3 regions of the Halomonas sp. 3A7M genome follow, and region 1 is predicted to be linked to each of the others. Evidence: predicted binding sites of a transcription regulator. Region 1 holds the regulator's gene; each other region holds the start of a gene.
What was found. The regulator PhoB, encoded in region 1, activates phosphate uptake and scavenging genes when phosphate is short. The targets are predictions, from matches to a motif close to TGTCATANNNNTGTCANA.
Positions count from the first base shown of each region.

Region 2: INT19_RS02200 (PhoX family protein) is a predicted target of PhoB. The motif match lies at 2,650-2,667, and genes of this name have one in related genera.
Region 3: INT19_RS01035 (esterase-like activity of phytase family protein) is a predicted target of PhoB. The motif match lies at 1,417-1,434, and genes of this name have one in related genera.

Region 1 is NZ_JABUZD010000034.1:24,223-28,379, forward strand. Features, by position in the region: gene INT19_RS02470 (hypothetical protein) at 1-201, opposite strand, end outside; gene phoR (phosphate regulon sensor histidine kinase PhoR) at 502-1,818, opposite strand; gene phoB (phosphate regulon transcriptional regulator PhoB) at 1,821-2,510, opposite strand; gene ubiA (4-hydroxybenzoate octaprenyltransferase) at 2,631-3,521, opposite strand; gene INT19_RS02490 (chorismate--pyruvate lyase family protein) at 3,556-4,137, opposite strand.
Region 2 is NZ_JABUZD010000030.1:51,200-55,356, forward strand. Features, by position in the region: gene INT19_RS02185 (ChuX/HutX family heme-like substrate-binding protein) at 1-194, opposite strand, end outside; gene INT19_RS02190 (TonB-dependent receptor domain-containing protein) at 226-2,199, opposite strand; gene hemP (hemin uptake protein HemP) at 2,310-2,477, opposite strand; gene INT19_RS02200 (PhoX family protein) at 2,734-4,157, shown strand, end outside.
Region 3 is NZ_JABUZD010000017.1:44,258-48,414, reverse strand. Features, by position in the region: gene INT19_RS01050 (recombinase family protein) at 1-167, opposite strand, end outside; partial or broken gene INT19_RS01045 (magnesium chelatase subunit ChlI family protein) at 204-704, shown strand; gene INT19_RS01040 (NADPH-dependent FMN reductase) at 701-1,282, opposite strand; gene INT19_RS01035 (esterase-like activity of phytase family protein) at 1,501-2,811, shown strand; gene INT19_RS01030 (alpha/beta hydrolase) at 2,902-3,882, opposite strand; gene INT19_RS01025 (malate synthase G) at 4,089-4,157, shown strand, end outside.

The sequences.
Region 1 (4,157 bases):
GCCTTCGTCATGAGTCAGCTCTTGGCTATCATAATCACTTGAATCTGTTGTACTTTCGGATTGAGTCTCAACAGGCTGCTCGTCAGGGGAAATATTGTTCGCGGGGTCTGCTGGCTCTTGAGCGAATGCTGCAGGGCTAGCCACTAAACCGAACGCTACACTTAAAATACCAGCTTTCTTGAGTAGTTCCTTGGACATCATGTTCCGTCTCCTAGATCGCTGTTCAGGTACTGCTTAAATAGTAAGAAAGACGGCCTTTCGGCTTACCAAATCCTATGGTTTTCTCTCTTACCAAGTACCAAGACACTTGCAGACGATGTGCCAAAAAATCAAAAATTATATAAAAAATCAAACAAAACAAACACTTAGTCAATAAAAAATAATAGAAAGGGCGCTTAAAGCGTTTGCAGATCAAGCAGGGAAAGTGGTTAGAAATGGCACATGAGTATTATGTGACCATACTTGTATGACAAGCATGACACACCTATACATCACTTGTACTTAAACAGAATTGCGCGAGGCGGACTCGCTTTTGACAACACGTGAAGACGGAAAAACACAGCGAAAGAGGGCTCCTTCGCCAGGGCGAGATTCAATTTGTAACAATGCGTCATGTCTTAGCAACACATGCTTTACAATCGCTAGACCAAGCCCGGTACCACCCGTTGCGGTACTACGCCCTTTATCAACGCGATAGAAACGCTCGGTTAAGCGTGGAATATGCACAGGGTCAATTCCCTCACCATCGTCGTCAACTTCAATACAAGCACTGCCATTGGGCATGGTTTTCCAGCGAAGTGTTATCTGACTACCCTCTGGCGTATACCGCACAGCGTTAAACACTAGGTTTGAAATAGCGCTATGCAGTTCCTGCTCGCTGCCGATCAGACGGGCATCGCTCTCAAGCGCGACTTGAACACTGTGCTGTTGATTAGAGAGCGCTAGCGCATCGCGGCGAATGGCGTCGAGCATTGGCCCTAACGCCAACGCATGATGATCCTCGCCACCTTGATCAATTTCTAACCGAGAGAGCAGTAGCAGATCATTGACTAAGTTTTGCATACGCTTCGTCTGCTCTTCCATCTGAGCAATACCTCGGCCCAAACGTGGTGGAAGTTGCTCTTTTAAGTCGCTGTAGGTTTCTAAATAACCCATCAATACCGTTAGCGGTGTGCGTAGTTCATGGGAAACATTGGCGACAAAGTCACGACGCATCTGCTCTAAACGATGCAAGCGGGTAATATCTCGCGCCATTACCAAGCGCTCATCATCACCATAGAGAGTAATTTGATATTGAAGGATATGCCGTTCATCGATGGGCGACGTTAAGGTCAGCGGCTCACCGTATTTACGTGCATTAAAGTAGCTGATAAATCGCGGGTCACGAAGCAGGTTGGTAATGTGCTGGCCACGGTCGTGGGCTGTTTGCAAGCCCAGCATTTCTGTCGCGGCACTGTTCCACCACTCCAGGTCGCCATGTCGATCTAGCATAACGACACTGTCACGCATCGCTTCGGATGATTCCTGAATACGTGCAAGGGTGGCACGTAAGCGATTCTGAGTAATCCGTTGGCTCTTTTGGTAGCGATACAAGCGATCAAAAAGCTCGCCCCACATGCCGCTCGCAGCAGGGGGTTCATCATGAGGATGAAGCGTTAACCACTTAAAGAGCGCTCGCAATTGGCGCAGTTGATACACCAGACAAACGGCAAGCCCCGCAGCAACTCCAAGACCTGGCATACCCAGCAACCACCCCAGACAAGCGCCCAAAGCGGCCAGCCACGCAATTCGCCATAGTTCTCGGCTCCACAGGCGCACCGTTACACCCGCGCGGAAAAACGGTACCCAGTGCCTCTCACCGTTTGAATGAGACTCTGGTGAGCTTCTCCTAAGGCCTTACGTAGACGTCGGATGTGAACATCTACCGTCCGCTCTTCAACGTATACGTTACCGCCCCACACTTGATCGAGCAGTTGGCTACGTGTATAGGCGCGCTCTTGGTGCGTCATGAAAAACTGCAGCAGACGGTACTCCGTCGGCCCCATTTCTAACGCCTTACCGTAAGCACTCACACGGTGGCTCACTGGGTCTAATAGCAAGCCATTAATTTCAATAGGATCTTCGACACCTCGGGGGGTAGTACGTCGCAATACTGCTTTTAAGCGCGCCACCAGTTCGCGGGGAGAGAAAGGCTTGGTGATATAGTCATCCGCCCCAGCCTCAAGCCCTTGAATCTTGTTATCTTCTTCGCCTTTAGCGGTCAGCATAATGATAGGCACCTCGGCGGTGGCTTCTTCACGCTTTAAGCGCCTTGCAAGCTCAATACCACTGGTGCCCGGCATCATCCAATCCAGCAAAAGCAGATCTGGCTGGTGGTCAACCATCATCGCGTGGGCATCCTGGGCGTTATCCGCTTCAAGAACGCGATAGTCAGCCATTTCCAGCGCCACTGCGATCATCTCGCGAATAGGCGCCTCATCATCGACAATCAAAACGGTCTTGGCGGTCATTCCAGGGCCTCACGGTGTTCAATGAAAACTAATTAAAAAAATAGTTTAAAAAACAGTTCAAAGACATGTCAGTGACGATAACACCATGACTCGATGACAATTTTATGACATAGAGGATATTTAGCCAGTTATTGGCCACCAACTTAGTGCAATACCTGCAAAAATTAACAAGCCAGACCAATGATTATTAAGAAATGCTTGGAAGCAGCGGTCGCGCTCACGGCCAGCGATTAAGCGTTGTTGGTGGACAAACGTAGCGGCCATAGCGGCTAGCCCAAGCCAGAAAAAGCCACCTAAACCAACACGCCATCCTACCCAGGCAAGTAGTCCAAGTGCCGCCACTTGCAGTACACCAATGATCAGACGATCAGCGCTACCAAACAGCACCGCGGTAGATTTGATGCCAATTTTCAGGTCATCGTCGCGATCGACCATGGCGTATTGGGTATCGTAGGCAACGGTCCACAGCACGTTCGCGCTAAACAATAGCCATGCTTCAAACGGCACATGACCCAATACCGCACCGAATGCCATGGGGATCGCCCAAGAGAACGCAGCCCCCAACACTACCTGAGGTAAATGGGTGTAGCGCTTCATAAACGGGTAAATGAACGCTAATACAACACCCCCTATCGACAACAGCACCGTAAACCAATTGGTCAATAGCACTAAAATGAAAGCAGTGGCTACCAGCGCGATAAACAGCAGCTGCGCCTCGGTTTCACTGATACGACCAGTGGCTAGCGGACGATGTTTAGTGCGCTTTACATGGCCATCGAAATGACGATCAGCGTAATCATTAACCACGCAGCCCGCGGCGCGCATCACATAAACGCCAGCAATAAAGATCAGCAGAACATTCCGCCCAGGCACACCCTCTGCTGCTATCCACAATGCCCATAAGGTGGGCCACATCAATAGCCAAGTACCAATCGGGCGATCCAATCGCGTTAAATGTAAAAAATCAGCCACCCGAGCCCATCCCGTTGGCCTCAACAGAGAACGGTCCATGCTTACCTCTCAAAAAGAAAACGCTGGCGATAGCCTAGCGCGAAGACAGGGCAAGATCATCTGCCATGGTCGATAAAAAGTATTCCTGCACTAACAGCGATAGCCCACTGTGCTGAAACACTGAGCGCCGCCCCCATACGCTGTCTAAAAGCGACGCAGAGTGTTCCGCGACAAAGCGTGGCTGATGGCGAGTGGCGTAGAGTGGCCCACGCACCAGGTCAGGTTGTTGAAACAACCAGCTGCCTAATGAACGCTCGCCAAGCCCTTCTAACCCCTTACCTTGTAATTGACTAAGTGGCGCTACCGAGCGTGCTACTACCCAGGGCTTATCGCCGACACACAACGCTACTTCCCTCAGCCATGCATAGCGGCGCGGTTCAATTCCCAGCGCTAGCGCTTCGTCCCGCAGAGGTAAGCCAATCGTTTGACGTAACAATTGCACCCGAAATGCGTTTGTGCCGCCTGCGACGGTTAACCGCGTCGTTAAGGAGTCCGTCGATGCCACCCACTGCCACCACGAAGCGCTCATTGCAGGACGAGCCGCAGCAACAGGGAGCCAGTGAGGAAATAGTCGATGAGGAAATAGGCAAGCTTGCCGAACAGTAGGGGCGATCACCAAAGTCTCCAAGGCGGTCA
Region 2 (4,157 bases), on a different contig from region 1:
AACAGGGGGAGGCGCGCCGCAAGGTCTTTCGGCGCGAGGGGCAGCGTCCATACGTCACGGCCTAAGCGCGCGGCCTGAAGTTCGCCTTCACTGATTGATAAGCGCTCGGCAATATCAATCGCTGGCAGGCGAGGCTGTGCTGCTCGTGCTGCGTCAAAGGCTTCAAGAATTGCGATCTGCTGGGACTCAATCATACGTCACCTCTAGGCTTAACATTGCAAGGAGTTACCACTGCCAGTTGAGGGTGGCGAACAGGCTACGTCCGTCGCCCAGACTGCCATCGGGCCGATACCATACTTTGTCGCCGAGGTTGGCGAGGCGCAGCGCGGTATCAATAGCGGGGGTGATTTGCCAAGCAAGGTGGATATCGTGCAGCCCATAGCCTGGCAGGCGTTCATCGTCGCCCTGTTTGTCGAACGCCTGAGCAAAGCGACTTTGCCAGCCGACCCGTACAGTGCCGTTATAAAGCGCAACGTCACTGCCCAGCGTCATTTCCAGAGGTGTTTGGCTACCCAGGGCCTCACCGCTGTCGCGATCTTTGCCGGATACCTCTGAAAGACCTACAAAGCTGGTCAGCAGCGGGAATGCGCTAGGTTGCCAAGTAAGTCGGGCGTCATAGCCCCATAGCTGAGCACGCTGCACGTTTACGGCCTGAGTCGTGCCCGCCATGATATCGACCTGAGTGTCAATGAAGTCGTCTGCACGAGTGTCGAAGTAGCTGGCGCGCGCCTGCCAGTCGCCTTGGTGCCATACCACACCGCTTTCCCAGGTGCGGCTGGTTTCAGGCGACAGGTTAGGGTTGGGAATCCAGTAGTTATCCGGCGTGCAGAAGGTGGGCCCGGCGCAGAAACCGGCAAAGTGGCGCTCATTAGCGTAAAGCTCGGAAAGACTGGGTGCGCGGAAGGCTTCGGCGTAGCCGGAGAACAGCATCAAGGTGTCGTCGGGTCGCCAGGCAAGGCGGAAGCGCGGCGACACTTGGTCGTGCACGCTGTCGGCATCGTTTTGACCGCTGGCGTCATAGCGGTCATAGCGCGCGCCAATGCCGACGTCAAACTGCCCCGCGCCGCCCTCTGCTAAATAGCGGCCCGCAGTAAGCGTGGTATCAAGATAGGCTGACTGGGTATCGATATCAGCGTGAGGGAAACCATTCGCTTCACCGTCAGGCCGTTGGCGAGCCTGTTCCAGCTCTGCGCCAAACACCAGCGTTTGTGAAAGCCAGCCATGGTCGATGCTGTGATAGCCATCGCTCTGCAGGCCGATCCGCTCAAGGGTACGGTTAGCCTGTGGTTCGTCGATATCCTGTTGGCTAAAGGTAAGCTGAGAGGTGATTTCAGTGGCCCCACTCGGTTGCCAGCGGTGGCCAAGTTGTACGTTATTACTCTCAACATCACGGTCGCGTAATGGGTTGCTAGCGTTGGTTGATAGCTGTTGCGGATTAGCGGGTTGGGTGGCGCGCTCATCATAGTGCTGCCAGCTAATAAACACCCGTTGGTCGTCGCTTGGTTCCCAGCCGCCTTTTAAAAGCAGGCTATTGAGGCTGGCATCTTCTACTGCATCATCACCGCCCGCGCGACGAATATCGCCGGACTCGCTACGGCCCACAGAAAATAGCCCATCCACTTGCCCGTTAGCCGTGGCGCGGCGACCAAACGCCGTCAGGCTGCCGCGTAGCTCGTCGTTCGCTGTTGCCCCGCCTAGAGAAAGACGTGCACCGCTATCTTCACCTGGGGCTAATAGGTCGCTGGCCTCGACACTGGTAAAGCTAACAACGCCGCCCATGGCATTGCTACCGTACAGACTGGAAAGCGAGCCACGGGCAATCTGCACTTCTTGGATCAGCGCTGGGTCGAGGAAGAAGTTGCCCACATGGCCAGTGGAAATATCCTGGCGAACACCGTCCAGGCGCACCAGTACACCATTTCTGCCGAAGCCACGCATACTCAGCGTTTGGCCGTTACGGCGTCCTTGGCCAGCCACATGCAGGCCAGGCTGGCGGCTCAGCACGTCTTCAACGCGGCTCGCGGTGGCAAGCGTTGCGTCTTGGCGGTCGATGATGTCGATAATCAGCGGTGCGCGGGACAGATCCGTCGGTGCTCGGGTACCTGTGACTGTGAGGGGGTCTAAGCCCGAGTCATTGGCGTTGGCAGGCAGAAGAGGGAGTAAGGTAAGGCAAAAGCCTAACGTGTGAGTTGGTTTCATGGGCCAGACAGTTCCAGCAGAAAGTGATGGATAATGTTGCTGGCTGGGTGCGATGGGCTACCTGGCTGGTTAAAAGGGTTAGTAGTAGGTAAGTGATTATTTTAAAAGGCTTACGCCGTTAAGATCAGCTTGCCGCTTTTCGTGCGTCGCAGCACATAGCGTCGCTGTTCATGGTGAATAACCAACTGACCGTCTTGATCAAGCAGCGCCTGACTTGTCACTTCGCGAGATGCGCTAGGCGAGCCTTCTGGCGGAACGTCTTTTTTTCTGGGCTGCATGAGAGGTTGTTTCCTGTGGTAATGATAACTATTAGCATTAATTTAGCAGATTTGACTACCTCTCACAACCATCACTCCCAACCTTACCTAACCACCGTGCAGATGCTTAACCAACAGTTTTTAAAGGTGGGGAATAGCTTGCGAATGAACGTTCACCTAACAGTAGAGTTCTCGTCATTACCCTGTCATTTAAATTGATTAGTGTCCTCTTAACATAAAACTAGCGCGTGTTAACCGTGACGAGAGGATCGTAGTTATGAGCAAGGAAATTGAAGACCATCGCCTGTTAAATCAGAGCAGCAACCAGCCGTTTGCGGATGTGTTAGCGCAGCATGTTTCGCGACGAGCGGTAATGCGGGGCGGCTTAGGTTTGGCCGCTGCTTCAATGCTTGGCTTTGGCGGTGCCGCCCAAGCACTGGCTTCAAACGGGGCGCAAAAAACGCCGTTGACGCTGGCGTTTGAGGCGGTTCAAGGATCGCTAACGGATGCTGTCGTAGTGCCTGAAGGCTATGTTGCCCAAGTGCTGGTGCCGTGGGGCACGCCGTTGAGCGCTGGTGACAGCTGGCAGTCCGACCAGTCAATGACCGCCGAGCGTCAAGCCGCTAGCGTGGGTATGAACCACGATGGAATGGCTAGTTTTGCCCTGGATGCTGACAACGCCTCACGGCGCTTTGTGCTGGTGCTCAACAACGAATATATCGATCAAGCAGCGCTGTGGGCACCTCAAGGTGGCCCGACCAATACGTCAGAAGGCAAGCGCCCCGCCGAAGAGTCGCGTACTGAAATCAACGCTCACGGTGTCACTATTGTGGAAGTTGAGAAAGACGCTAACGGACACTGGTCGCATGTGCCCGGCTCCCGCTATAACCGCCGTCTTACCAGCGCGACGGTGATGGAAATTGCAGGCCCAGTGGCAGGCAGTGACTATGTGAAAACGCGTTTCTCCCCAGCGGGTACGCAAACCCGTGGCACCAATAACAACTGTGGTAATGGGTTAACGCCCTGGGGTACTTATATCGCTTGCGAAGAGAACTGGCCCAATGTGTTCATTAATCACGGCCAACTCTTCCAGGACGACGCGCGGATTGGTATTCCTACCGATAAAAGCCGCTATGGTTGGGATACCTCGGCGGGTGATGCCTCTGAAGAAAACGATGAGTTTGCGCGTTTCAATATCACGCCACGGGGCGAGCGTGCTGAAGATGATTACCGCAACGAAGCGCGCACCTTTGGCTACCAAGTTGAAGTCGATCCCTATAGTGATGCTTACGCGGTAAAACGCACGGCACTTGGTCGTTTCCGTCATGAAGGGTGCTGGCTAGGTAAGCTGGAAGCAGGGCAACCCGTGGTGTACTACTCTGGCCACGATTCCCGCAACGAGTACGTCTATAAGTATGTTTCTGACGCTGCCTGGGATCCCGCCGATGCCAATCGTCCGGGTGAAGCGTATGACCGCCTCGCCATTGGTAGTAAATATCTGGATAACGGCACCCTCTATGTGGCTCGCTTCAACGCTGATGGCAGCGGTGAGTGGTTGCCGCTAACACCTAACGCGCAAACACGCGATGGCCGTTCGTTGGCAACGGCTTTGGGCTTGGCAGAGGATGATTTAGCTGGAGTGATTATTAACACCTGTGATGCAGCGGATCTAATGGGAGCGACACCAATGGACCGCCCAGA
Region 3 (4,157 bases), on a different contig from region 1:
TCACCTGAGAAACCGCTACGCCCCAGATCCTGCTGTGACAATGCCGATAACTGAACATCTGGGTTCCTTGATAGCCAATCGCTTACCATGGCTTGTTGCCGTTCAGTAGTGGACCCAGCACCTTGCTGGGCTGAGCTGAAACGAACATAGGAGATTGCTTGAGGCATGATGAAATACTTTTAGCTATGATTCATCATATGTTAGCACCCTTCCAACTCGTTGCCGCCATGAACCCCTGCCCCTGTGGACACTTGGGCGATCCGCGTCAGCGCTGCCAGTGCAGTTCCAGTCAGATTCAGCGCTATCAGGCACGGCTTTCTGGCCCGCTGCTAGACCGCATTGACCTGCAAGTGGAAGTGCCCGCCCTGCCGCCCGAGCAGCTTACCGCCCAAACTCAAGGCGAACCTTCCAGCGCCGTGCGCGAGCGAGTGATGGCCGCCCGAGAGCGCCAAATGGCGCGAGGCGCACTCAACAGCCAGCTAAGCGGCAAAGCCTTAGAAGCCGCCTGCGCGCTGAACGATGAAGAGCGCGCCTGGTTGGCAGGCGTGCTGGAAAAACTCAAGCTCTCTGCCCGTGCTTACCACCGCGTCCTGCGGGTCGCGCTTACCCTGGCCGATCTGCAAGGCGAACCCAAGCCTACCCAGCCGCACTTTATCGAGGCGATCGGCTACCGGCAGTTGGATAGGCTGTTGAAAGGTGCCTAGCGATGGTGATTGGCCATTACATCGACAAGCCGTTGGCATAGGGCGTCGAGCTTTCCACCCGTCGCTTCATCCTTGAGCGCGCCTGACTCGTTAAACGCACTGCCTGCCTTCGGCAATGATAGTGGCTGCGGCAGTACGGTCAAACTCAGATTGGCCAACAATTGCTGTCCAAGGGGCAATGCTCGAATACCGCCCAGCCCACCAGGGGATGCCGCTACCAGCGCAGCCCACTTACCGGCAAATAACTTGAGCCCCGGCGTATCCTGGTAGGGTCGTGACAGCCAGTCCAGTGTGTTTTTCAGCAGCGGTGTGATAAAGCCGTTGTACTCTGGCGAAGCGATCATCACTGCTTGGTGATCGGCCAGTATTTCGCGTAGCTTCAGTACATTATCAGGCATGCCCTGGGCTTCAATATCTTCATCGAACAGCGGGCAAGGGTAGTCTTTTAAATCGATAAAGGTAGCCTTTCCACCCAAGGCCTCAATGCGCTTGGCGGCAAGCTTCGCGAGCTGTTTGTTAAGCGAACCTTCACGGGCACTGCCCGCTAATACGAGAACTTTTGCTACTGATGATGCCATTACCATTTCCTCTTTATAAGAACGTGTTTGAAAGCCTCACCATTTAACATTTGTGTCTTTTGAGCAAGGCGTTTTTTGCTGATGAGCGGCTAGGCTCGATATGCAAGCTTGCCGCCATTAAAACGTCTGCACGCTGTCATTCAACTTTCACTATTACGGGTGAAAATTAGCAAAAGCTGAAACTGCTCTACTTTTTCTTCCTAAATAGTGAAACCGTGATGACTAAGCCGTTACTAGCGACCGCCCTATTCGCCTTTGTATTTACCAGTGCGGCGCACGCCCAGCAGGATTTTAGCGCCACATTGTCCGGCCATGCCCAGCTACCCGGCAGCAGCTTTGTGGCGGCGCCTTCCGGCGCCGCTGAGCACTACAACGTTTCAGGCCGTTTTACTGGCCCAGAGGGCCGTGCTGAGCAGTTGTATACCAACATGCAAGCCACCGGCTTAGCGCTACCCTTCCCCAGCCAGCCATTGCAGGGGTTTTCAGGTATTCGCTCGTTAGGCGATGATCGTTTCTTGGTATTAACCGATAACGGCTTTGGCTCCAAAGCCAACTCCTCTGACGTCATTCTGATGTTTAACATCATAAAGACTGACTGGGACACCGGGCGTGTCATCATCGAGGAGACCGTTCAACTATCGGACCCAAACCGCAAAGTGCCCTTCCCGATTATGAATGAAGCCACGCCTGGTCGCTTTTTAACCGGCGCTGATTTCGATATTGAATCGATACAGCCGGTGGGCGATAGCTACTGGATTGGCGATGAGTTCGGCCCCTGGATTATCCAGGTCGATAATCAGGGTGAAGTGCTGCAAGTGCTGGCCACTAACCCTAGTGGAACGCTGATGCGCTCACCAGACAATGCCTTTGCCCTCACCCCGAACCCTGGCGCGTCTCTCGCTGATGAGGTGGTAGTGTTTCGCTCCGGCGGCTATGAAGGCATGGCGCTCTCCGAAGACCAAACAACGCTCTATCCCTTGCTGGAAAAACCGATCTGGGACAGCAACGCCAACGCCCCGGAAACGATTGATGGCACCCCCGTGTTAAGAATGTTCGAGCTCGATACTGAAACCGGAGAATGGGGCGACACAACCCGCTACTACCCCTTGGAGTCAGCGGATCATGCGATTGGCGATTTCAACCTCATTGGCGGAACACGTGGCCTGATTATCGAGCGTGATAGTCGCCAGGGCGACCCGCGAGAAGCGTGGGCAGACAACCCCGCTGAGTTCAAACGTATCTACCTCATCGACCTCGACCGTACAGACGAGCAGGGAGTGCTTGAGAAAATCGCCTATATAGACCTGATGAACATCCAGGATCCAGATGGCATCGCGCCCCGCGGCACGATCAACGGCACCTTTAACTTTCCCTTCGTGACCATTGAGAATGTCGATCGCGTCGATGAGAGCACCATCGTGGTCGCCAATGACAACAACTACCCTTTCTCGATTGGCCGCCAGCAAGGACGCGCTGATGATAATGAGCTGATACTGCTCGATGTGGAGGACTTTCTGAACGCTCAGTAACGAAACTCAGTAGCGAAAATAGGCCTGAGGCAGGGCGCGCGCAAGCGCCCTAGCCTCAGCTTGCTCCTCCCAGTGCTTTAAACATTTACGTTATTGCCCACGCTCAACAACGTTGTCTACGAAACCATCCAGAGCTTCAAACAACACTTCACGAATGGGATCGGCCTCGTTAACTAAGTGGTGCCGTGCTTCTGGGTGGCGGTGGACCTCGGCATTGGGAAACTTCTCCTCCAACACCGCCAAATTCCACTCCCAATCGACGGTAAGATCTTGCTCACCCTGTAAAATAAGCGTCGGCAGCGGGTTAGGTTCCAACGCTAGCAAACGCGGCATCCAACGCCGCATCGCGGTTATCCAGGCGACGCTTAAGCGTTCCGGTTGCAGCGGGTCTTGGTCACGTAGGAACGCCGTAAACTGCTCATCGGTGGAGTTGGGGCGATACTTACGTGGTAGCTCCTTTAGAAAAGGGCTGGCAATCAGGTGCAGCCAACTAGACTGGCTCCAGCGCCAGGGGCGTACCAATGGCGCTAGCAGCACAATACCGGCCCAGCCTGCCGTTTCACGACGAGTGAGCGCGTCAGTCGCCAAGATGGCCGCCCCCGTACTCTGCCCAACACCTAGCCACGGCGTAGGGGCCATGCCCTGGCATTGTAATGTTGCCTGTAAATGCGCAAGGCAGTGCTGATAGTCGTCAAAATCGTCAATATCAGCGCGTGGGCCGCTGGAAAGACCGTGACCAGGAAGATCCCACAACACCACTCGCCACCCTTTGGCCAGCAGGCAGCCGAGCAAATGGCGGTAAAGGCCTAAATGGTCAAAGTAACCATGAATCACAAACGCAGTGCCCGTGGGCACAGGCGGGCTCCATACTTGGCACCACAGAGCAAAGCGTCCAGTATCAATAAATCCCGCGTGCACTTCGCTGGTATCGTTTAGTAGCGTTTCTAAACCGTAGTGGCGAAAATAGTCATGCACAGCGTCCGTTAGCGTGTCGCCCGGCCTAAGCTGGGAGAGCGATGACTCGCCTGCTGCTTGTCTAAACAAGCCTTCCAGGTGTTGGAAATTATGCATTAACGTCTCTCCGTGAACGCCACCTATCCATTGGCTGAATGATAGCGGAGACCACTACCGCTCTCATCATTTGGTCGAGCATTTTGCTGCTTTACGGCATCGGCTGTTTACATGCCCGCGCAGTTGTGGAAGTATTTTCCACAAATATACATTTACCCTGGCCGTGGCACGATAATATCCCACGGGCACCTTTACAGGAGAACCCCATGAGCGAGCGTATCACGCGTCACCGTTTACAGGTGTCAGCAGACCTGGACCGTTTCATCAATGAGCAG